DNA from 2 places in the Streptosporangium sp. NPDC050148 genome. Region 2 is predicted to be linked to the other one. Evidence: riboswitches for the same ligand, from Rfam matches in the RefSeq annotation. Region 2 holds a riboswitch; the other holds the start of a gene.
What was found. A riboswitch is a leader RNA that binds a small molecule or an ion and turns the genes downstream of it on or off. The one in region 2 is predicted to bind glycine.
Positions count from the first base shown of each region.

Region 1: it holds a riboswitch for glycine, as region 2 does, so the genes downstream of both, gcvP (aminomethyl-transferring glycine dehydrogenase) here and gcvT (glycine cleavage system aminomethyltransferase GcvT) in region 2, are expected to answer to the same signal.

Region 1 is NZ_JBVJIA010000051.1:13,935-24,752, forward strand. Features, by position in the region: gene gcvP (aminomethyl-transferring glycine dehydrogenase) at 82-2,937, opposite strand; glycine riboswitch at 3,111-3,202, opposite strand; gene ACZ6RT_RS35110 (MerR family transcriptional regulator) at 3,218-3,838, opposite strand; gene ACZ6RT_RS35115 (bifunctional nuclease family protein) at 3,983-4,453, opposite strand; gene ftsR (transcriptional regulator FtsR) at 4,531-5,181, opposite strand; gene ACZ6RT_RS35125 (FHA domain-containing protein) at 5,208-5,720, opposite strand; gene ACZ6RT_RS35130 (sugar phosphate nucleotidyltransferase) at 6,040-8,541, opposite strand; gene ACZ6RT_RS35135 (CDP-alcohol phosphatidyltransferase family protein) at 8,545-9,141, opposite strand; gene ACZ6RT_RS35140 (class I SAM-dependent methyltransferase) at 9,413-10,030, shown strand; gene ACZ6RT_RS35145 (acyl-CoA dehydrogenase family protein) at 10,303-10,818, shown strand, end outside.
Region 2 is NZ_JBVJIA010000009.1:250,923-261,740, reverse strand. Features, by position in the region: gene ACZ6RT_RS13260 (glutamine synthetase family protein) at 1-203, shown strand, start outside; gene ACZ6RT_RS13255 (aldehyde dehydrogenase family protein) at 206-1,555, shown strand; gene ACZ6RT_RS13250 (3-oxoacyl-ACP reductase) at 1,560-2,324, shown strand; gene ACZ6RT_RS13245 (gamma-glutamyl-gamma-aminobutyrate hydrolase family protein) at 2,411-3,103, shown strand; glycine riboswitch at 3,190-3,288, shown strand; glycine riboswitch at 3,289-3,383, shown strand; gene gcvT (glycine cleavage system aminomethyltransferase GcvT) at 3,417-4,508, shown strand; gene gcvH (glycine cleavage system protein GcvH) at 4,505-4,897, shown strand; gene ACZ6RT_RS13230 (L-serine ammonia-lyase) at 4,971-6,347, shown strand; gene ACZ6RT_RS13225 (hypothetical protein) at 6,570-8,531, shown strand; gene ACZ6RT_RS13220 (DUF6286 domain-containing protein) at 8,756-9,427, opposite strand; gene ACZ6RT_RS13215 (amino acid deaminase/aldolase) at 9,578-10,771, shown strand.

The sequences.
Region 1 (10,818 bases), on a different contig from region 2:
CCGCTCACCGGGCGCCTTGCGGCGGAGCGCCCGAGAGGCCGCCGCATCCTCCGGGGACCGCCCCGGGACCGCGCGGGCGGATCAGTCCTCGTAGGACTCCAGCGGCGGGCAGGAGCAGACCAGGTTGCGGTCGCCGTAGGCCTGGTCGATGCGCCGGACCGGCGACCAGTACTTGCCCTCGCGCAGCGACGGCAGCGGGTAGGCCGCCTCGGTGCGGGTGTAGCCGTGCTCCCACTCGTCGGCGGTCAGGCTGTCGGCCGTGTGCGGGGCGTTGCGCAGCGGGTTGTCGGTCCTGTCGTAGTCGCCCGAGGCGACCTTGGCGATCTCGCCGCGGATGGCGATCATCGCCTCGCAGAACCGGTCGAGCTCTGCCAGGTCCTCGCTCTCGGTCGGCTCGATCATCAGCGTCCCGGCCACCGGGAAGGACATGGTCGGCGCGTGGAAACCGTAGTCGACCAGGCGCTTGGCCACGTCGTCGACGGTCACGCCGGTCTCCTTGGTGATCTGGCGCAGGTCCACGATGCACTCGTGGGCCACCAGGCCGCCGCGGCCGGTGTAGAGGACCGGGTAGTGGGGGCCGAGCCTGCGGGCCAGGTAGTTGGCCGACAGGATGGCCTGCTCGGTGGCCGCCTTGAGGCCGTCGGCGCCCATCATCCGGATGTAGGCCCAGGAGATCGGCAGGATGCCGGCCGAGCCGTACGGGGCGGCCGAGACCGGGCCGACGGTGGTGCCCTCGCGCAGCGGGTGGCCGGGCAGGTGGTCGGCCAGGTGGGCGCGGACCGCGACCGGCCCGACCCCGGGGCCGCCGCCGCCGTGCGGGATGCAGAAGGTCTTGTGCAGGTTCAGGTGGGAGACGTCCGCGCCGAACTCGCCCGGCCTGGCCAGGCCGACCAGCGCGTTGAGGTTGGCGCCGTCGACGTAGACCTGGCCGCCGGCCTCGTGCACCAGCTCGCAGACCCGGACGATCGTCTCCTCGTACACGCCGTGCGTGGACGGGTAGGTCACCATGATCGCGGCGAGCCGGTCACGGTGCTTGTCGATCTTCGCGACCAGGTCGCCGAGGTCCACGTTCCCCTCGTCGTCGCAGGCCACCACGGCCACCCGCATGCCCGCCATGACGGCGCTGGCGGCGTTGGTGCCGTGCGCGGAGGAGGGGATCAGGCAGACGTCGCGCTCGGACTCGCCGCGCGAGGCGTGGTAGGCGCGGATGGCCAGCAGGCCGGCGAACTCGCCCTGGGAGCCGGCGTTCGGCTGGAGCGACACGGCGTCGTAGCCGGTGACCTCGGCCAGCCAGCGCTCCAGCTCCGCGATCAGCTCCAGGTAGCCCCGGGCCTGGTCCTCGGGGGCGTAGGGGTGCAGGCCCGCGAACTCGGGCCAGGTGATCGGCTCCATCTCGGTGGTCGCGTTGAGCTTCATGGTGCAGGAGCCCAGCGGGATCATCGACCGGTCGAGCGCGACGTCCTTGTCCTGGAGCCTGCGCAGGTAGCGCAGCATGGCCGTCTCGGAGCGGTGGGCGTGGAAGACCGGGTGGGTCAGGTAGTCGCCGGTCCGCGCCAGCGCGTCGGGCAGCGCGTCGTGGGCGGCGGCGTCCAGGTCGGCCGGGACGACGCCGGCGACCTCGAAGGCGGCCAGGACCTGCTCCAGGTGCAGCAGCTCGGTCCGCTCGTCGCAGGTGATCCCCACGTGGTCGTCGTCGACCAGGCGCAGGTTCACCTCGTTGTCGCGGGCGGTGGCGACGATCGCGGCGGCCCGGCCGGGCACCCGGGCGAGCACGGTGTCGAAGAAGGTGTCGTGCACGACCTCGACGCCGCCCTGGCGCAGGCCCTCGGCGAGGACCACGGCGTGGCGGTGGGTGCGGCGGCCGATCCTGCGCAGGCCCTCGGGGCCGTGGTAGACGGCGTACATGCCGGCGATCACCGCGAGCAGGACCTGGGCGGTGCAGATGTTGCTGGTGGCCTTCTCCCGGCGGATGTGCTGCTCGCGGGTCTGCAGCGCGAGGCGGTACGCCGGGCGGCCGTCCGCGTCCTGGGAGACGCCGACCAGGCGGCCGGGAAGCTGGCGCTGGAGGCCGTCGCGGACCGCCATGTAGGCCGCGTGGGGGCCGCCGAAGCCCAGCGGGACGCCGAAGCGCTGGGTGGAGCCGATCGCGATGTCGGCGCCGAGCTCGCCGGGGGCGGCCAGCAGGGTGAGGGCGAGCAGGTCGGCGGCGGCGACCACCTGGGCGCCGCGGGCGTGGGCGGCCTCGGACACGCCGCGGAAGTCGCGGATCCGGCCGCTGGCGCCGGGGTACTGCACGAGCACGCCGAAGCAGTCGGGCAGCTCGCCGGCCAGGTCGCTCTCGACCAGCTCGATGCCGAGCGGCTCGGCACGGGTGCGCAGCACCGCCTTGGTCTGCGGAAGGGCGTCGGCGTCCACCACGAACACCTTCGACGGGCTGCGGCCCGCGCGCCGGGCCAGGGTCATCGCCTCGGCGGCCGCGGTGGCCTCGTCCAGCAGGGAGGCGCCGGCGACGTCCAGGCCGGTCAGGTCCGAGACCACGGTCTGGAAGTTGAGCAGGGCCTCCAGCCGGCCCTGGGAGATCTCCGGCTGGTAGGGCGTGTACGCGGTGTACCAGCCCGGGTTCTCCAGCAGGTTGCGGCGGATGACGGCCGGCGTGATCGTGTCGTGGTAGCCCAGGCCGATCATCGAGGTCATCACGGTGTTGCGCCCGGCCAGGACGCGCAGCTCGGCCAGGGCCTCGGCCTCGGAGGCGGCCGGGGGCAGGTTCAGCCGCTCGGCCGAGCGGATCGCCTCGGGCACGGCCACCGCGACCAGGTCGGCGACGGAGGCGAAGCCGACCGCCTCCAGCATGCGGGTCTGCTCGGCGTCGTCGGGCCCGATGTGGCGGGTCGCGAACGGTGGGGCGGCGAGCTCGCCGAGCGGGGACAGATCGGTCATGGAAAGCCTCCCAGACGGGGTGGAGACCGGCGCCGGGCGCGGGCGTGCGACCGGAGTCTCCCCCTCTGTCATCGCGGCCGGTGCCGCGACCTGAGAGCTTCACCTGCCCGTGACGGGAGGCTTGCACCGTCGGTGAGGCACACCTGGCCGGTGTGCCTGCTTTCCAGAGTTGCCTCGTCCGTGCGGTACAGGGTGCCTGAGAGATTCCGGGGAGGTTGCTCCTTCGGCGCCCCGGTCGTGCCGGGGACTCTCCCGCACAGGGTCAGTGGCGAGTCCGAGTTTACCCTGTTCGTCGTGCTCTGCGACGCCGGGCGAGCTCATCGGCGTGATGATCGCCTAAAGGGCCTCCGCCCGACTCCGCGCGTTCGCCGGGAAGATCCGCGAGGGAGCCCTCCACCTCCTGCCAGACCCGTCCGAGCGCTATGCCGAAGACTCCCTGACCGCCCTGGAGCAGGTCGATGACCTCGTCGGGCGAGGTGCACTCGTAGACGCTGACCCCGTCGCTCATCAGGGTGATCTGGGCGAGGTCGTTGACGCCCCGGTCGCGCAGGTGCTGTACGGCGATGCGGATCTGCTGGAGGGAGACGCCGGTGTCGAGCAGGCGCTTGACGACCTTGAGGACCAGGATGTCGCGGAAGCCGTACAGCCGCTGGGAGCCCGAGCCGTGCGCGGCCCGCACGGTGGGCTCGACCAGGCCGGTACGCGCCCAGTAGTCGAGTTGCCGGTAGGTGATCCCGGCCGCGGAACAGGCCGTCGGGCCCCGGTAGCCGAGGTCGGCGGGCGTGTTCACCGGTTCCCCGTCGAACAGCAGACCCTCTTCACCCGCGCGCTGACGTGCCGACTGGCGCCGTTCCGGGTCATCCTGATCGGCGTTTCTACCCTCGCCGCTGCTGACCGCCACGCGGACCTCCGGCTTTCTCTCATCCCACGGCCTGATCTGGGGGTTTACGCACGGCCGTGGGTTTCACTTGCACCGTAGGACTGGGGCCAAGTCCAGTCAACGACCCCACCCGGCGCGTCGTGAAGCGTAAATGCACCGAAATTCCTACCCCGCGCGGCCGAAGTCCTCGGGCGTGATCGTGTCAAGGAACTCCCTGAACTTCTCCACCTCGTCCTCCTGGTCGTCGGGAATGATCACCCCTGCCTCCCGGACCACCTCCTCACTCGCGAAGATACGTGCGCCGGTGCGCAGTGCCAAGGCGATCGAGTCGGAGGGACGCGCGCTCACCTCCACCCCGTTGGAGAAGACGAGATCGGCGAAGAAGATCCCGTCGCGCAGGGCGACGATGTTGACCGTGTTCAGCCGGACGCCGAGTCCGTCGAGCACGTCCCGGAACAGGTCATGGGTGAGCGGCCGAGGCGGTGGTTCCTCGGCCTGGGCCATGGCGATCGCCGTGGCCTCGGTCATGCCGATCCAGATGGGCAGGTAACGCTCTCCCTGCGCCTCCTTCAACAAGACGATCGGCTGGTTGGAGGGCATCTCGACTCGAACGCCCACGACCTCCATCTGCAACACGGGCTGCTCCGCTTCGCTGGATTCCGACCGGTTTGTTCAACGTAACACTCGTGGGGTACGAGTGCCTGGGCAGGTTCTCACCGGCCCAGGGCCCCACGAACGCCCGAACGCAGGAGCGAGGCGTGCAATTCCAGCAACAGGCCGGAGATCTCCCTGGCGGTCTCGTCGGCCTGGTCGATCGCGCCCGGCCCCCGGCGGCGCAGCAGCGGCGCCACGGCCTGCTCCACCAGCCCGGCCTCGCGTTCCGCGGCGGCCCTGACGGCCCTCAGGTGGCGGGCGCGCAGGCCGAAGGCGGCCAGGGCCCCGACGCTGCGGGCCACGGCGAGCGCCTCGGCGTCGTAGTAGCGGGCCACGGCGGCCAGCAGCCCGTAGTCCTCCAGCTCGGCCAGGGTCTCCTCGTCGAGCTCGGCGGCGCTCAGCAGCTCGTCGCGGGTGAGACGGATCTCACCGGGCCCCTCGTCCGGGACGGCCCGCGGGCGGGCCACGGGGCGCTCCTCGCGGTCGGCGGCCTCCAGCCGGTCCTTGATCACGCGCAGCGGCAGGTAGCGGTCCCGCTGCTCGCTGAGGATGTAGCGCAGCCGCTCGACGTCGGCGTAGGTGAACTTCCGGTACCCGGAGGGACTGCGCTCCGGTTCGATCAGCCCCTCGCCCTCCAGGAAGCGAATCTTGGAGATGCTGACATCGGGGAACTCGCCCTGAAGGAGGGCGAGCACCTCCCCGATGCTCATGTGCGCACGAGCGGCCTGCGAGCTCATCATCCTCCAGCGGCGCCGCGGGTGAGGAAGACCAGGCGGAACTTGCCGATCTGCACCTCGTCCCCGCCGTAGAGCGGGACCTCCTCGATGCGCTCGCGGTTCACGTAGGTGCCGTTCAGGCTTCCGACGTCGCGGACGGTGAAGACCCCGCCGCCGCGCCGGTAGAACTCCACGTGGCGGCGCGAGACCGTGATGTCGTCGAGGAAGATGTCGCTCTCGGGGTGACGGCCCACGGTGGTGAGATCGCTGTCGAGCAGGAAGCGGCTGCCGGCGTTCGGGCCGCGCATCGCCACCAGCAACGCGCTGCCCGGAGGCAACTGCTCCACGGCCTGCCGTTCGGCGAGAAGCGTCTCCCCGGTCTCCGCCTCGTAGGCCTCGATCCCGGAGAGGGAGATCGTCGACGTGCTGTCCCCGGGTGTGTCGGACCTGGTAAGCGGCGACCCGCATCGTGAACAGAAACGGGCATCCTCAGGATTGGCATGACCGCACTGCGTGCAGTAGACGCTCGGCATCGATCGGCTCGGCCTCCTACCGCGAAGACGCGGCAACGGTGCTCAGTGATGCGCGCGCCTCGCTTCTTCGCTTCTCAAGGGATTTCTCAGACTGCGAATGCCGCAACATACAGTGATGAGACGCGAAGGTCAAGGCTGACGCTGAACCGCGGGTACGGTCGGTGACAAAGTTACAGCGGGGTACGTCCCCGGTCCATGGTGCCGCGCTGTGTTTGTCGCATTCGCTCGGTCCACAACGCCCGACAACGGGACTAAAGCACCCTTCGTTCTTGATGTCCGGTTCTTTGGAGGCCCCCGGGGGAACGCCCCCGGAGGGCCGTCAGCCTCCGGCGGCCTCCTCGACCACCCGTGCCCAGCGTTCGATCATGACCTGGGCGGAGTCGACGTCGAAGCCCTCGGCCCACAGGTGGGTGACCGCCTCGGTGGGGTCGGGCAGCACCAGGGCCCAGCCGCCGTCCTCGGCGACCACCCGTACCCCGTCGGTGGTGTCGATCAGGTGGTGCTCGGCGGCCTCGATGACCGAGCGCATCACCGCGCCCTTGGCCGCCCACGGGGTCGGCACGGTACGGCGCAGCAGCCTGGCCTCGGGGATCCTGGCGTCGATCTGGCTGAGCGAGAGCCGGGTCCTGGCCACCAGCCCCAGCAGGCGCAGAAAGACCGCCAGGCCGTCCACGGTGGGCCCGAACTCCGGGACGATGAAGCCCCCGCGCCCGTCCGCGGCGAAGATCATCTCAGGGCCCCTGGCGGCTGCGGTGAGCGCGTCGGTCGCGGTGGCGGTCCACTCGGCCTGGACCCCGTGGAACCTGCAGACCTGCTCGGCCACCCGGGTGGTGGTGACCGGCAGCGCCACCCGGCCGCCGCGCCGCTCGGCCGCGACCAGGTCGAGCACCACCAGCAGGGCCCGCTCCTCGCTGATCAGCTGGCCCATCTCGTCCACCAGCGCCACCCGCTCCCCCACCGGGTCGAAGCGCACCCCGAAGGCCGCCCTGGAGGAGCTGACCAGCTCCGACAGGCGCTGCAGGTCGCGGCGGCGCTCGGCGAGGGTCTCGGTGGGCGAGGCGTCGTCCAGCCGGTTGTTGACGGTCAGCACGTCCACCCCGACCCGGCCGAGAAGGCTGGGCAGCACCAGCGAGGACGTCCCGCCCGCGCAGTCGACCACGACCTTCATGTCGGCGTCGCGGACCCCGCTGATGTCCACCAGGCGCAGCAGCTCGTGCGTGTAGTCCTCCACCGACCTGGCCGGAAAGCTCAGCTCGGCGATCTCGCCGGGGAAGGCGCGGCGGAACTCCTGGCGGGAGAAGACCCGGTCCAGCTTGCGCTGGGCCGGCGGGGACAGGTCCGCGCCGTTCTCGTCCATGAAGACGATGTCGACGCTCTGCGGGTCGCCCGGGGTGGTGCGCAGCGCGATGCCGCCCACCGCCTTCTCCCTGGCGGTGTGGAAGCGGGCCACCGGCAGCGGGGCCGCCTCCAGGTCGAGCACGTTGATCGCGCTGGCGTTCAGGGCGCTGATCACCGCCCGCTTCAGCGCCCGCGCGGCGCGGGAGGAGTCGCGGGAGGTGATGACCGAGGCGCCCTTCTTCAGCGTGGTGGCGTAGGCGCTGGCCAGCCGTACACACAGCTCGGGGGTGATCTCCACGTTGACCAGCCCGGAGACCCCGCGCGGGCCGAACAGGTTGCGCTGGGCGCGAGGCTCCCAGATGACGCTGTTGTTGATCACCGCCCCGGCCTCGATGGTCTTGAACGGGTAGATCTTGACCCCGGAGGAGATGTACGCCTCGGCCTCGATGATGCACTCGTCGCCGACGACGGCGCCCTCCTCGACCCGGGCCGCGGTCATCAGGTCGGTGTTCTTGCCGATCACACAGCCGCGCAGGTGGGCGCTGGGCCCGACGTAGACGTTGTCGTGGACGACCGCGCGGTGCAGGAACGCCCCCTCCCGCACCACCGCGTTGCTGCCCAGCACGGTGTACTCGCGCAGTTCGGCCCCGGCCTCGACCTTGGCGTAGTCACCGATGTAGAGCGGGCCCTTCAGGACGGCGTCGGCGTCCACCGAGGCGCCCTCGGCGACCCAGACGCCGGGCGAGACCTCGAAGGCGTCGATGTCGACCCTGACCCGTCCCGACAGGACGTCGGCCTGGGCCTTGAGGTAGCTCTCGTGGGTGCCGACGTCCTCCCAGTAGCCCTCGGCCACGTAGCCGTAGAGCGGGGCCCCGCGCTCCAGCAGCCGGGGGAACACGTCACCCGACCAGTCCACCGACTCCCCGGCCGCGATCTCGTCGAGGACCTCGGGCTCCATCACGTAGATGCCGGTGTTGGCGGTGTCGGAGAAGACCTGGCCCCAGGTGGGCTTCTCCAGGAAGCGCTCCACCCGGCCCTGGTCGTCGACGATGACGATGCCGAACTCCAGCGGGTTGGGGACGCGCTTGAGCCCGATCGTGACCATCGCGCCGTTCTCGCGGTGGAAACGGATCATGTCGGTCAGGTCGATGTCGGTGAGCGCGTCGCCGGAGATGACCAGGAAGCGGTCGTCGCGGAGCCGGTCGGCGGCGTTCTTGACGCTGCCCGCGGTGCCCAGCGGCGTGTCCTCGGTGGCGTAGTACAGGCTCATGCCGAGCTCGTCGCCGTCACCGAAGTAGTTGCGGACCAGGGCGGCCAGGAACTGCACGGTGACCACGGTCTCGGTGAAGCCGTGCCGCTTCAGCAGGCGCAGCACGTGCTCCATGATCGGCCGATTGATCACGGGCAATAGGGGTTTCGGCTGGTTCGCGGTCATCGGCCGGAGCCGTGTCCCCTCCCCGCCCGCCATGACGACGGCCTTCACAGATCACCTCTTAAGGCGTTTGGCCTCGCGTGCCAGCTGACGCACCTGTACCCAATACAGCACGCCCGACCACCAGTACAGGCCGGTGCCCCAGATGGCCAGGGACCAGCCGACGATCCCGGCGAACGTGGCGTACCAGAGGTCGTGGTAGGCGAGGAAGAGCAGGGGAAAGGCGTAGAGGAGGTTGGCGGTCGCGGCCTTGCCGAGGAAGTGCACGGGCAACGCCGGGCCGTACCCGAGACGGCGCAGGATGAGCGGGATGCCGAGCAGCATCACGTCACGCAGCGGGATGGCCAGGGCCAGCCACCAGGGAATGATCTCGCGCATGGCGAGGCCGAACAGGGTGGCCAGGATGTAGAGCCGGTCGGCCAGCGGGTCGAGCAGCCGCCCGAGCCTGCTGGTCTGGTTCCAGGCGCGGGCGATCTTCCCGTCCAGCCAGTCGGAGAAGCCCGCCAGCATCAGCAGCGCGACGGCCCAGCCGTCGGCCTTCGGGCCGAGCACCAGCCAGAGGAAGACGGGCACGCCCAGGAGCCTGGCCAGGCTCAACGCGTTGGGAACCGTCCAGATACGATCTTCGGCTCCCGATGCCTCCGGATTCACCGGCTGTCTCCCTCCCCCGCGCCTGATGCCGACCCTACCCGTGCGGGGCCCGCACGGCCCTACGGCCACCCCCGCTTCGTCCCCGGAACGGACGGGGACGCAGGGCCCCGCCGACGACGGAGGCGGGCGCCGGGCCGGGGGCGGGGAGCGGAACGGGAGGTGGGAAGCGGAAGGGGCCGATCCTCCGGAAAGGGGGCGATCCTCCAGGTACGACCGAAACAACCGTCAATGACGCGCCAGATCTCCCGCCCGACCCCTTAGCCTTCACACCATGACCAATGACACCGCGCTCTTCCTGAGGCAGTGGATCCGCTCACCGGGCACGGTCGGGGCGGTCGCACCGAGCTCGCGGCGGCTCGCCGAGACGGTGACCTCACCGGTCCCGCATCGGGGCGATCCCGTGATCGTCGAGCTCGGCCCCGGTACGGGGGCGTTCACCGCGGAGATCCAGCGCCGGCTGGGAGGGCGGGGCCACCACCTGGCCATCGAGATCAACCCGCGGATGGCCGACTTCCTGGCCTCCAGGAACCCGGGGGTGGAGGTCGTGGTCGACGACGCGGCACGGCTGCCGCAGCTGCTGCGGGAGCGCGGCCTGCCCGGCGCCGACGTGGTGGTGAGCGGGCTGCCGTGGGCCGCGTTCTCCGAGGAGACGCAGACCCTGCTGCTGGACGCGGTCACCGCGGTCATGACGCCGCACACGGCCTTCACCACCTTCGCCTACAGCTTCGCCAAGCGCCTGCCCCCGGCGCGGCGTTTCCGCAGGCGGCTGACGGAGACGTTCGAGGAGGTCGTGCCGGGCCGGACGGTCTGGCGCAACGTGCCCCCGGCCTTCGTCTACCACGCGCGCCGACCCCGGCTGGCGGCCTCGGCCGCGGGCTCACCGGCCTGACCGGGTGAACCGCGGCCCCGCGGGATCACGGGGCCGCGACGGCGCGGACCGGGGACGCCGCGGGGCCGCGACGGCGCGTGACGGGGACGGCGCGTGACGGTGAGGGGACCCGGGAACGGGAAGGCTCGCGGCCTCGCGGCCGGCCGGGCCGTGAAGGGGGCGGCCGGAAGGGCGCGTGACCCGGGAGACCGGGCGGAACGGGAGGCGCGCCCCCGGAAGGGAACCGAACCTGGTTCTATCATTGCGCCCCGACGAGAACGGAGTTGATCACCGTGGACTTCACCCTTCCGGAGAGCGCCCTCGCGGTCCAGCGCGGCGTGGGCGACATCTGCGCCCGCTACGACCTCGACTACTGGCAGCGCTGCGAGAACGAGAAGCGCTGGCCGGAGGAGGTGTGGCGGGACCTGGCCACGGGCGGCTGGCTCGGCCTGGCCGTCCCCGAGGAGTACGGCGGCGGCGGCCAGGGCCTGCTGGAGCTGGCCGTGGCCACCGAGACCCTCTCCGCCTCCGGCTCGGCCGGAGGGTCGGCCTTCACCTACGTGCTCACCCCCGGGTTCGGCGCGCTCACCCTGACCAGGCACGGCAGCGCGTGGCAGCGCGACGAGCTGCTGCCCTCCCTGGCCACCGGCGAGCTGGAGACCTGCTTCGCGCTCACCGAGCCGGACGCCGGGTCCAACGCCCTGGGCATCTCCACCTTCGCCCGCCGCGACGGCGCCGAGTTCGTCGTCACCGGCCAGAAGATCTGGATCACCGGCGTGCAGCGCGCCACCTGGATGCTGCTGGTCACC
Region 2 (10,818 bases):
GGAACGCCTACTCCTCAGGGGCGGAGACGGTCCCGCACACGCTGCGGGACGCGCTGGGGCTCTGGGAGGGCTCCTCCTTCGCCCGGGACGCCTTCGGGGAGGACGTGGTGTCCCACTACGCGAACAACGCCCGGGTCGAGCTGGCCGCCTTCGACGCGGCCGTGACCGACTGGGAGCTGTTCCGGGGATTCGAACGGATGTGAACGTGAAGATCATCAATCCGGCGACCGAAGAGGTGCTCGCCGACATCGAGCCCGCGGACGCCGCGGAGATCGACAGGGCGGTGGAGCGCGCCGGTCGCGCCTACGCGGACTGGCGGAGGGTCTCCCCCTCCGACCGTGCCCGGCTGCTGCGCCGCTTCGCCGCGCTGGTGCGCGAGCACGCCGAGGAACTGGCCGGGCTGGAGGTCGCCAACTCCGGGCACACGATCGGCAACGCCCGCTGGGAGGCGGGCAACGTCGCCGACGTGCTCGACTTCTACGCCGGGGCGCCGGAACGCAACCACGGCCTGCAGATCCCGGTGCCCGGCGGGCTGGACGTCACGTTCAGGGAGCCGCTGGGCGTGGTCGGCGTGATCGTGCCGTGGAACTTCCCGATGGTCATCATGACCTGGGGCGTCGCCCCGGCACTGGCCGCGGGCAACACGGTGATCGTCAAGCCCGCCGAGTGGACGCCGCTGACCGCGCTGCGGGTGGCCGAGCTGGCGCTGGCCGCGGGCCTGCCCGAGGGGGTGCTGCAGGTCCTGCCCGGCGCCGGGGAGGTCGCGGGCGCCCGGCTGGTCGAGCACCCCGGCGTGTCGAAGATCGTGTTCACCGGGTCGACCGAGGTGGGCAAGGAGATCGCCGCCGTCTGCGCCGGTCAGGTCAAGAGGCTCACGCTGGAGATGGGCGGCAAGAGCGCCAACGTGGTCTTCGCCGACGCCGACCTGGAGCGGGCCGCGGCGACCGCGCCGTACGCGGTGTTCGACAACGCCGGCCAGGACTGCTGCGCGCGCTCCCGGATCCTGGTCGAGCGGAGCGCGTACGAGGAGTTCCTGGCCCGGTTCGGCGAGGCGGTGCTGGGCGTGCGGGTCGGCGACCCGCGCGACGAGGGCACCGAGATGGGCCCGCTGATCAGTTCCGAGCACCGCGAGCGGGTCGCCTCCTACGTCACCGAGGAGCCCCACCTGCGGGGCTCCTGCCCCGACGGGCCGGGGTTCTGGTACCCGGCGACCGTCCTGACGCCGCGCTCGACCGGCGACCGGGCGTTCACCGAGGAGATCTTCGGGCCGGTGGTGTCGGTGGTGCCGTTCGACGACGAGGCCGACGCGGTACGGATCGCCAACGACACCCCGTACGGGCTGAGCGGGTCCGTCTGGACCCGTGACGTCGGCCGGGCGCTGCGGGTGGCCAGGGCCGTCGAGGCGGGCAACCTCAGCGTGAACTCGCACTCCAGCGTCCGCTACTGGACGCCGTTCGGTGGCTTCAAGCAGTCGGGGCTCGGCCGTGAGCTGGGGCCGGACGCGCTGGCGGCGTTCACCGAGACCAAGAACGTCTTCATCTCCGAGGAGGAGTAGAACGATGCAGCGTCTGCAGGACCGGGTGACCGTGATCACCGGCGCCGGAAGCGGGATCGGCCTGGCCACCGCGCGCCGGTTCGCCGAGGAGGGCGCCCGCGTCGTCTGCGTGGACCTGGACGAGGAGACCGGCCGGGCCGCCGCCGCCGAGGTCGGCGGGCTGTTCGTGAGGGCCGACGTGACCGACGAGGACGACGTCGCCCGGGTGTTCGCCACCGCGTTCGACACCTACGGCAGCGTGGACGTCGCGTTCAACAACGCGGGCATCTCGCCGCCGGACGACGACTCGATCCTGGAGACCGGCATCGACGCCTGGCGCCGGGTCCAGGAGGTCAACCTCACCTCGGTCTACCTGTGCTGCAAGCACGTCATCCCGTACATGCGGCGCCAGGGCAAGGGCTCGATCGTCAACACCGCGTCGTTCGTGGCCGTGATGGGCTCGGCGACCAGCCAGATCTCCTACACCGCCTCCAAGGGCGGGGTGCTGGCCATGTCGCGCGAGCTGGGCGTGCAGTTCGCCCGCGAGGGCATCCGGGTCAACGCGCTCTGCCCGGGGCCGGTGAACACGCCGCTGCTGCGGGAGCTGTTCGCCAAGGACCCCGAGCGGGCCCAGCGCCGCCTGGTGCACGTCCCGCTGGGGCGCTTCGCCGAGGCGTCGGAGATCGCCGCCGCGGTGGCGTTCCTGGCCTCGGACGACGCCAGCTTCATCACCGGCTCGGAGTTCCTGGTGGACGGAGGCATCTCCGGCGCGTACGTCACCCCGCTGTAGGGGAGTCCCGGCCGGGCCCGCAGCCACCGGGCCCGGCCCCGTGAGAGCAAGGCAAGGCAAGGCAAGGCAAGGCAAGGCAAGAGATCATGTCCCGTCCCGTCATCGGCATCACCTGCTACGTCGAGCCCGCCCGGTTCACCGTCTGGGAGGTGACGACGGCGCTGCTGCCCTACGACTACGTCGACCATGTGGCCCGCGCGGGCGGGCAGCCGGTGATCGTGCCCCCGGCCGGTGACCCCGCGCCGCTGGTGGAGCGGCTGGACGGGCTGATCCTGGCCGGTGGCGGTGACGTCGGCCCGGAGCGGTACGGCCAGGAGCCGCACGCGAGGACCGGATACGTGCGGCCGTTCCGCGACGACGCCGAGCTGGGCCTGGTCCGGGCGGCGCTGGAGCGGGGGCTGCCCTTCCTGGGGGTCTGCCGGGGCATGCAGATCCTCAACGTCGCCCTGGGCGGCACCCTGCACCAGCACCTGCCCGACGTGGTCGGTCACTCCGGGCACGCCCCGGCCCCCGGGAGCCACGGCAGGATGCCGGTGCGCCTGGCCCCCGGCAGCCGGACCTCGAAGATCTTCGGCACCGAGACCGTGGACGTGGCCCACTACCACCACCAGGCCCTGGACCGGCCGGGCGAGGGCCTGACCGTGACCGCCCACTCCGAGGACGGCACGATCGAGGCCGTGGAGCTGGACGAGCACCCGTTCGCCGTCGCCGTCCAGTGGCACCCCGAGGCCGACGACGAGTCGGCCCTGTTCGAGGCCCTGGTCCGGCACACCGCCTGACCGGCCTTCGAGCCGGGCCCACCGGCGAGGGCGGCGGGGGATTCCGCTCGGCCGGTGCGGGCGGTTAGGCTGGCGGTGACACCGATGAATCCCGTGCGGGAGAGCGTCCTGACATCCAGGCCAGGACCCCTGAAGGAGCAAGCCCTCCCCGCGAACCTCTCAAGGCAAAGGACCGTGCGGGTAGGTGCTCTCTGGAAAGCAGGCCCCGTGGCCTCGCCGAAGGTGAAAGTCCGGCAAAAACCGGATGAAACTCTCAGGCACCCATGACAGAGGGGGAGGATGATCTCATCTGTCCCCTGCCTGAGGTGCGCACATGTCCCGACCTACGCCGTTGCGCGGCGTCCACGAGGCCCTCGGCGCGACGCTGACCGACTTCGCGGGATGGCTGATGCCGCTCCGCTACGGCAGTGAGTCCACCGAGCACAACGCGGTCCGCCGGGCGGCCGGCCTGTTCGACCTCTCCCACATGGGCGAGATCTTCGTGACCGGTCCGCAGGCCGCCGAGGCCCTCGACTACGCGCTGGTCGGCCACCTGTCCGCGCTGGAGCCCGGCCGCGCCCGCTACACGATGATCGTCGACGCCGGGGGCGGCGTGCTGGACGACCTGATCGTCTACCGGCTGGCCCCCGCCGAGTTCATGGTCGTCGCCAACGCGTCCAACTACCCGCGGGTGGCCGCCGAGCTGACCGGCCGCGCCAAGGGCTTCGACGCCGCGGTCGACGACCGTTCCGAACGGTACGCGCTGGTCGCGATCCAGGGCCCGCGCTCGGCGGAGATCCTGGCCGGTCTCACCGAGGCCGACCTGGACGGGCTGAAGTACTACGCGGGTCTGCCCGCCGTGGTCGCGGGCCACGAGGCCCTCATCGCCCGTACCGGGTACACCGGCGAGGACGGGTTCGAGCTGTTCGTCGCGGCCGAGGACGCCGAGGCGATCTGGTGCGCCCTCAGCGAGGCGGGCGCGCCGCACGGGCTGGTCCCGGCGGGCCTGTCCGCGCGCGACACCCTCCGTCTGGAGGCGGGCATGCCGCTCTACGGCAACGAGCTGTCGGCCGAGCTGACTCCGTTCGACGCCGGGCTGGGCCGTGTGGTGAGGTTTGACAAGCCGGGCGACTTCGTCGGCCGGGCCGCCCTCGAACCCCTCAGGGACGTCCCGCCGGGCCGCCGCCTGGTCGGCCTGGTCACGAGCGGCCGCAGGGTGCCCCGGCACGGGTACCCGGTGGTGGTCGCCGCCGACGGCACGGTCGTCGGGGAGGTCACCAGCGGGGCCCCCTCGCAGTCGCTGGGCAGGCCCATCGCCATGGCCTACGTGGACAACGGCCTGGCGTCGGGACTGGCCGTCGACATCCGGGGCAGCCGCGAACCGGTCGAGGTCGTCGCACTGCCTTTCTACAGGAGGACAAAATGAGCAGCATTCCCGAGGACCTGCACTACACCAAGGAACACGAGTGGGTCTCCGGAGTGGATGACGGCCTGACCCTCACCGTGGGGATCACCGCCTACGCGGCCGAGGCGCTGGGGGACGTGGTCTACGTGCAGATCCTCCCCGAGGTCGGCAGCACGGTCACCGCCGGCGACACCGTCGGCGAGGTGGAGTCGACCAAGTCGGTGAGCGACATCTTCGCGCCGGTCGGCGGTGAGGTCGTCGAGGTCAACCAGGCCGTCGTGGACGACCCCTCGCTGGTCAACGGCGACCCCTACGGGGAGGGATGGCTGTTCCGCATCCGACTGGAGGGCTCCGCCGACGACCTGCTGTCGCCGGAGGAGTACACCTCGCTCACCTCGGGTGAGTCCTGAGCCTCCGGCTCACCGGTACCCGGGCCACGCGCGTCCCCGGGCGCGCGTGGCCGCCCTCGCTGGGAGGATTCAGATGACGATCAGCGTCTTCGATCTCTTCAAGATCGGAATCGGCCCGTCCAGCTCGCACACGGGCGGCCCGATGGCCGCGGCCCACAGGTTCGCCCGCGGCCTGCACCGCGACGGCCTCCTGGAGAAGACCGCCCGGGTGAGCGCCGTCCTGTACGGCTCGCTCGGGCTGACCGGCAAGGGACACGGCAGCGACAAGGCCGTGCTGCTCGGCCTGTCCGGCGAGAAGCCCGAGCTGGTCGACGTCGACACCGTGGACGAGCGGCTGGCCGCCATGCGCGGGTCCGGCACGGTCTCGCTCTACGGCTCCCGCGAGATCCCGTTCGTCATCGGCGAGGACCTCGTCTTCGAACGCAAGATCTCCCTGCCCGGCCATCCGAACGGCATGCGCTTCACCGCGCTGGCGGAGTCCGGCGAGACGCTGCGCGAGCGGGTCTACTACTCGGTGGGCGGCGGCTTCGTGGTCGACGAGAACGCCACCGGTGCCGACCGGATCAAGCCCGACGACACGGTCGTCCCGTACCCGTTCGGCACGGCCGCCGAGCTGCTCGCCCAGTGCGCCGAGACCGGGCTGTCGATCTCGGGGCTGATGCTGGAGAACGAGCAGGCCTTCGGCCGCAGCGAGGCCGAGATCCGCGAGCGGCTGCTCGTGCTGTGGCGGGTCATGACCGAGTGCGTGAACCGGGGCATCGGCAAGGAGGGCGTGCTGCCCGGCGGCCTGAAGGTGCGCCGCCGCGCCCACCAGCTCCACCGGCAGCTGCGGAGCGAGACGCAGGAGAAGGACTCGCTGCAGACCATGGACTGGGTCTCGCTGTTCGCGCTGGCCGTCAACGAGGAGAACGCCGCGGGCGGCCGGATCGTCACCGCCCCCACCAACGGCGCCGCCGGCATCATCCCGGCGGTCCTCACCTACTACGACCGCTTCACGCCCGACGCCGACGACGAGGGCGTGATCCGCTTCCTGCTGACCGCGGGGGCGGTCGGCGTGCTCTTCAAGGAGAACGCCTCGATCTCCGGCGCCGAGGTCGGCTGCCAGGGCGAGGTCGGCTCGGCCTGCTCGATGGCCGCCGCCGGGCTCACCGAGGTGATGGGCGGCACCCCCGAACAGGTGGAGAACGCCGCCGAGATCGGCATCGAGCACAACCTGGGGCTGACCTGCGACCCGATCGGCGGGCTGGTGCAGATCCCGTGCATCGAGCGCAACGCGCTGGCCTCGATCAAGGCCATCGCCGCGGCCCGGATGGCGCTGCGCGGCGACGGCCGCCACTTCGTCTCGCTGGACAAGGCCATCAAGACGATGCGCGACACCGGCCGCGACATGCTCGACAAGTACAAGGAGACCAGCCGCGGCGGGCTCGCGGTGAACGTCATCGAGTGCTGAACCCGGGCCGGCCCACCGTCTCCGTGCTCCCCCGTCGTCCCCACCGCCTCCACCGGCGGGGGCGGCGGCGCGTCCGGTGACGCCTCGGCCGGGGGCGGTCGTCGCCCCGCGTCCCGGCCGCGACATATGGCCCGATCGACACCAAATCTCGTATCCCGGACGGGATGCCGTGATCCCGCGCCTATGCTGGGTGGCCTCAGCCGCAGGACTCGGGAGGTCGTGGTGGGGACGGGAACGCACGCGGTGAGCCCTTCCCGCCGTCCCGGCCCGGCCGCCCCCTCCCGTGGCCGGCGGGCGCTGCGCCTCCTGGCCTCGCACTGGGTCTTCGCGCTCGCCCTGCTGGCCGGTGGCGGGCTGCGCGCGCTGGCCGTACTCGGCTACCGCCCGGCCCTGTGGTTCTGGGCCGACTCCTTCGTCTACCTGAACGCCGGGCTCTCCCCGCGTCCCCTGGAGTCGCGCCCCGCCGGATACGCGCTGTTCCTGTGGATCCTCAAGCCGCTCTCCAGCGTCCAGGCCGTGGTCGTCGTCCAGCACCTCCTCGGGCTGGCCGTGGCGGTCTGTGTCTACCTGCTGCTGCGCAGGCTGGGCGGGCTGCCGGGGTGGGGGGCGACGCTGGCCGCGCTGCCCGCGCTGCTGGACGTCCACCAGGTCCAGCTCGAACACCTCGTCATGGCCGATCTGCTCTTCCAGTTCCTGGCGGTGCTGGCGGTGACGCTGCTGCTGTGGCGGCGGCGCCCGGCGACATGGGTCGCGGCGCTGGCCGGCGCGCTGCTGGCAGCGGCGACCGTCACCCGGACCGTCGGGCTGCCCCTGATCGCCGTCGTCCTGGTCTGCCTGCTGGTCCGCCGCGCCGGGTGGCGGGCGGTCGTCGCGGCCACGCTGACCGCCGCGATCGGCCTGGGCGGGTACGCGGCCTGGTTCGCGTCCGAGCACGGCACCTACGGGCTGACCCGGGGGAACGCGTTCCTGTGGGCGCGGACGATGACCTTCGCCGACTGCTCCGTCATCCGGCCTCCCGGCCCCGAGGCCGCCCTGTGCCCGGTCGAGCCCGCGGGGGCGCGCAAGGCACCGCCGGTCTACATCTGGGACGGCGACTCGCCGCTGAACAGGATCAAGGGGAGCTGGGCCGAGCGCGACGCCCTCGCCGGGGCCTTCGCGACCCGGGCCATCACGGCCCAGCCGGTGGACTTCCTGCGGACCGGCCTGCAGGACGTGGCCCACATCTTCGACTGGACGCGGCGCGTCTACCCGACCCCCGGGCCGCAGAGCGCCTACGTCTTCCCCGACACCGCCCGCCCCTTCCCCGCCGGGACCGCCTCGCAGGGCAGGACCGCAGAGGAGCTGACCACGGCCTACCAGGGCGCCTCCGGGGCGCCCGTCCTGGTCGAGCCGTACGCGGGGCTGCTGCGCGGCTACCAGGAGTACGGCTACGTGCGGGGGCCCTACCTCGCGGTCATCTGCCTGATCGGGCTGATCGGCGTGCTGATGCGGCTGCGCCGGTTCGGTGGCGCGGTGCTGCTGCCGTGGGCGGCCGGGACCGTGCTGCTGGTGCTGCCCCCCTTCATCGCGGCCTTCGACCACCGCTACGTCGTCCCCGCCCTCCCGCTGGTCTGCCTGGCCGCCGGGCTCGCCTTCGGCTCCCGGCGGCACGAGGAGCGCGTCCTGGGCGAGGTGCGCCCCGGGGACGGCGGTCCCGCCGACGACCCAGCGAACGGCCCGGTGGACGACCCGGCGGACGATCACGGCCGGGCCCCCCACGGGGAGCCGCCGTACGGGGAGAGCGAGGAGGACCACCGCTGGGCGTCCGGGCGGCCGGTGTACGCCAGCCCCGTCCCCGACCCCCGGGACCGTGCGCCGCGTCACGACGACGCGGCCGGGATGCCGCTCTTCGGGCGGCAGGGCCACGGCGGGTCAGCGACGCCGGACGTGCAGCCGCACCAGCACGCCGAGTTCTACCTCCCCGAGCGCCCGTCGGACCTTCCCCACGGCGTCCCGGTTGAGCCGCGCCACCAGCTTGCCGACATCGGTCCCTGGGGCGCAGACCACCGTGACGCGCAGCCGCTCGTCCCGTACATGCCTGACCCCGACCCGGGTGAGCCCTTCGACTTCTTTAAGGGCAACGGCGAGCACGGCCGTCCCCGTCCCGGCCCGCCTGCCGCACCGCCCCCGTCCCAGGGCGTGTAGCAGCCACCGCACCGCCAGGACCGCCAGCACCGTCAGGACCAGCGCGGCCGTCCAGCCCTGCCAGGGATGCTCGGCCAGCCACCCCGGAAGGCCGCGGTGCACGAGCCGGGCGCCCGGCCGGTGACCGGGGAGGTCGCCGCGTCCCCGCAGGAAGGCGTACAGCCCGGTGCAGCCGAGCACGGTGCCGGTGACGGCCAGGCCGATCCGGTTCCCCGTGTACGGCCTCACCGGCCCCTCCGCCTGCACAGGCGCACCATGACGTCGCCGCCGTACATCGAGCCCAGGCCCGCCAGGCGGTCGCCCACCGCGGTGCCCACCCGGCGCAGGACCGGCCCGGTCCGCTCGGCGTCGGTGAAGACCGTGACCTCGACGACCCGCGAGGCGAGCCGGACCCGCGCCCGGTTCACCTCCTCCACCGACTCGGCGGCCTCGCGCAGCGTACGGCGGAGCCCGGAGCGGGTGATGCCGATGACCAGGTGCGGATCGCCGGGCTCCAGCGGGACCAGCCGGGGCCGTCCCGGCAGGGCGGCGAGCGCGACCATCGTCGCGCCCGCCAGCATGGCGAGCGCCGCGACCGCGAAGACGGCGGGATCGGACCATCTCCACGAGCCCACGCCGTCGACGAGCAGGCGGTAGGGCTCGCGCGCGACCGGTGACTCCATCAGCAGGCCCACCGTCGTCGAGGCCGCGGCCGACAGCAGCACGGACACCGCCAGGGCCACCGGGACGCCCGCCGGGGTCCTGCCCGGCCGCAGCAGCCGCAGCGACCTGCGGCGGACCTCCTGGAACTGCTCGCCCGCGGCCTTGCCCGGCGAACCGCCGCCTCCCGAACCGCCGCTCCCCGAGCCGCCACCGCTTCCCGAGCCCGCCAGGATGTCCTGGAGAGTAGTCGTCATTCGTTCAGGTGTACGCGTCCCCGGGATCCCGGACGGGCCCTCCCCCGCCCACTTGCCCGATCTTGTGCTGTCACCGGCGGGAGCGTTGACCGTCCCCCGAAGCAATGTGAATATGGCTCATATTCGATGCGACCGGGTTATCCTGCGGACATGGACGACCGCCAGCGCTACGACCGGGCCACCGCCCACCTCGATCCCCCCTTCGCCGTCGTCGACCTGCCCGCCCTGCGCGCCAACGCGGCGGCGATGGTCCGGCGGGCCGCGGGCAAGCCGATCAGGGTCGCCAGCAAGTCCGTCCGTTCCCGGGCCCTGCTCGAACGGATCCTCGCCATGGACGGCTTCGACGGGATCATGGCCTTCACCCTTCCCGAGGCCCTCTGGCTGGTCTCCGGCGGGATGCGGGACGTCCTGGTCGCCTACCCCACCGCCGACCGCGCCGCGCTCGCCGAGCTGGCCGCCACCCCCCGCGCCGCCCAGGAGATCACCGTCATGGTGGACCGGGCCGAGCAGCTGGACCTCGTCGAGTCCGCCGTCGCCGGTGTCCGCGACCGCCAGGAGATCCGCCTCTGCCTGGACGTCGACGCGGGCTACCTCGCCTTCGGCGGCCGGTTCCGGGCGGGCGTCCGCCGCTCCCCCGTCCGGGACGCCGTCCAGGCCGCCGACCTGGCCACCGAGATCGCGAAACGGCCGGGCTTCCGCCTGGTGGGCCTGATGGCGTACGAGGCGCAGATCGCCGGGGTCGGGGACGACCTTCCCGGCAGGTCGGTCCGCACCCGGGCCGTCCGCTGGATGCAGGCCCGCTCCCGGCGCGAGCTGACAACGCGCAGGGGGCGGATCGTCCAGGCCGTACGGCAGATCAGCGACCTGGAGTTCGTCAACGGCGGCGGCACCGGCAGCATCGAGAAGACCACCCGGGAACGGGCCGTCACCGAGATCGCCGCGGGCTCCGGCTTCTTCCATCCCCGGCTGTTCGACTTCTACCGCGGCTTCACCGGCCGGCCCGCCGCGCTGTTCGCCCTGCCGGTGGTGCGCCGCCCGTCCCCGGGGGTGGTCACCGTCCTCGGCGGCGGCTACACCGCCTCCGGTCCCCCCGGCGCCGACCGCCTGCCCCAGCCCTACCTGCCGTGCGGGCTGCGCTACGACCCGGACGAGGGGGCGGGCGAGGTGCAGACCCCCCTGATCGGCCAGGCCGCCGAGGACCTGCGCCCCGGCGACCGGGTGTGGTTCCGGCACGCCAAGGCCGGCGAGCTCTGCGAGCGCTTCACCAGCCTGCACCTGATCGAGGGGGACGAGGTCGTGGACGAGGTCCCCACCTACCGGGGCGAGGGTCACGCCTTTCTCTGACCTGCGGGCCCCGGCCTCCCGCGCCGGGACCACGACCACGCCTTGGC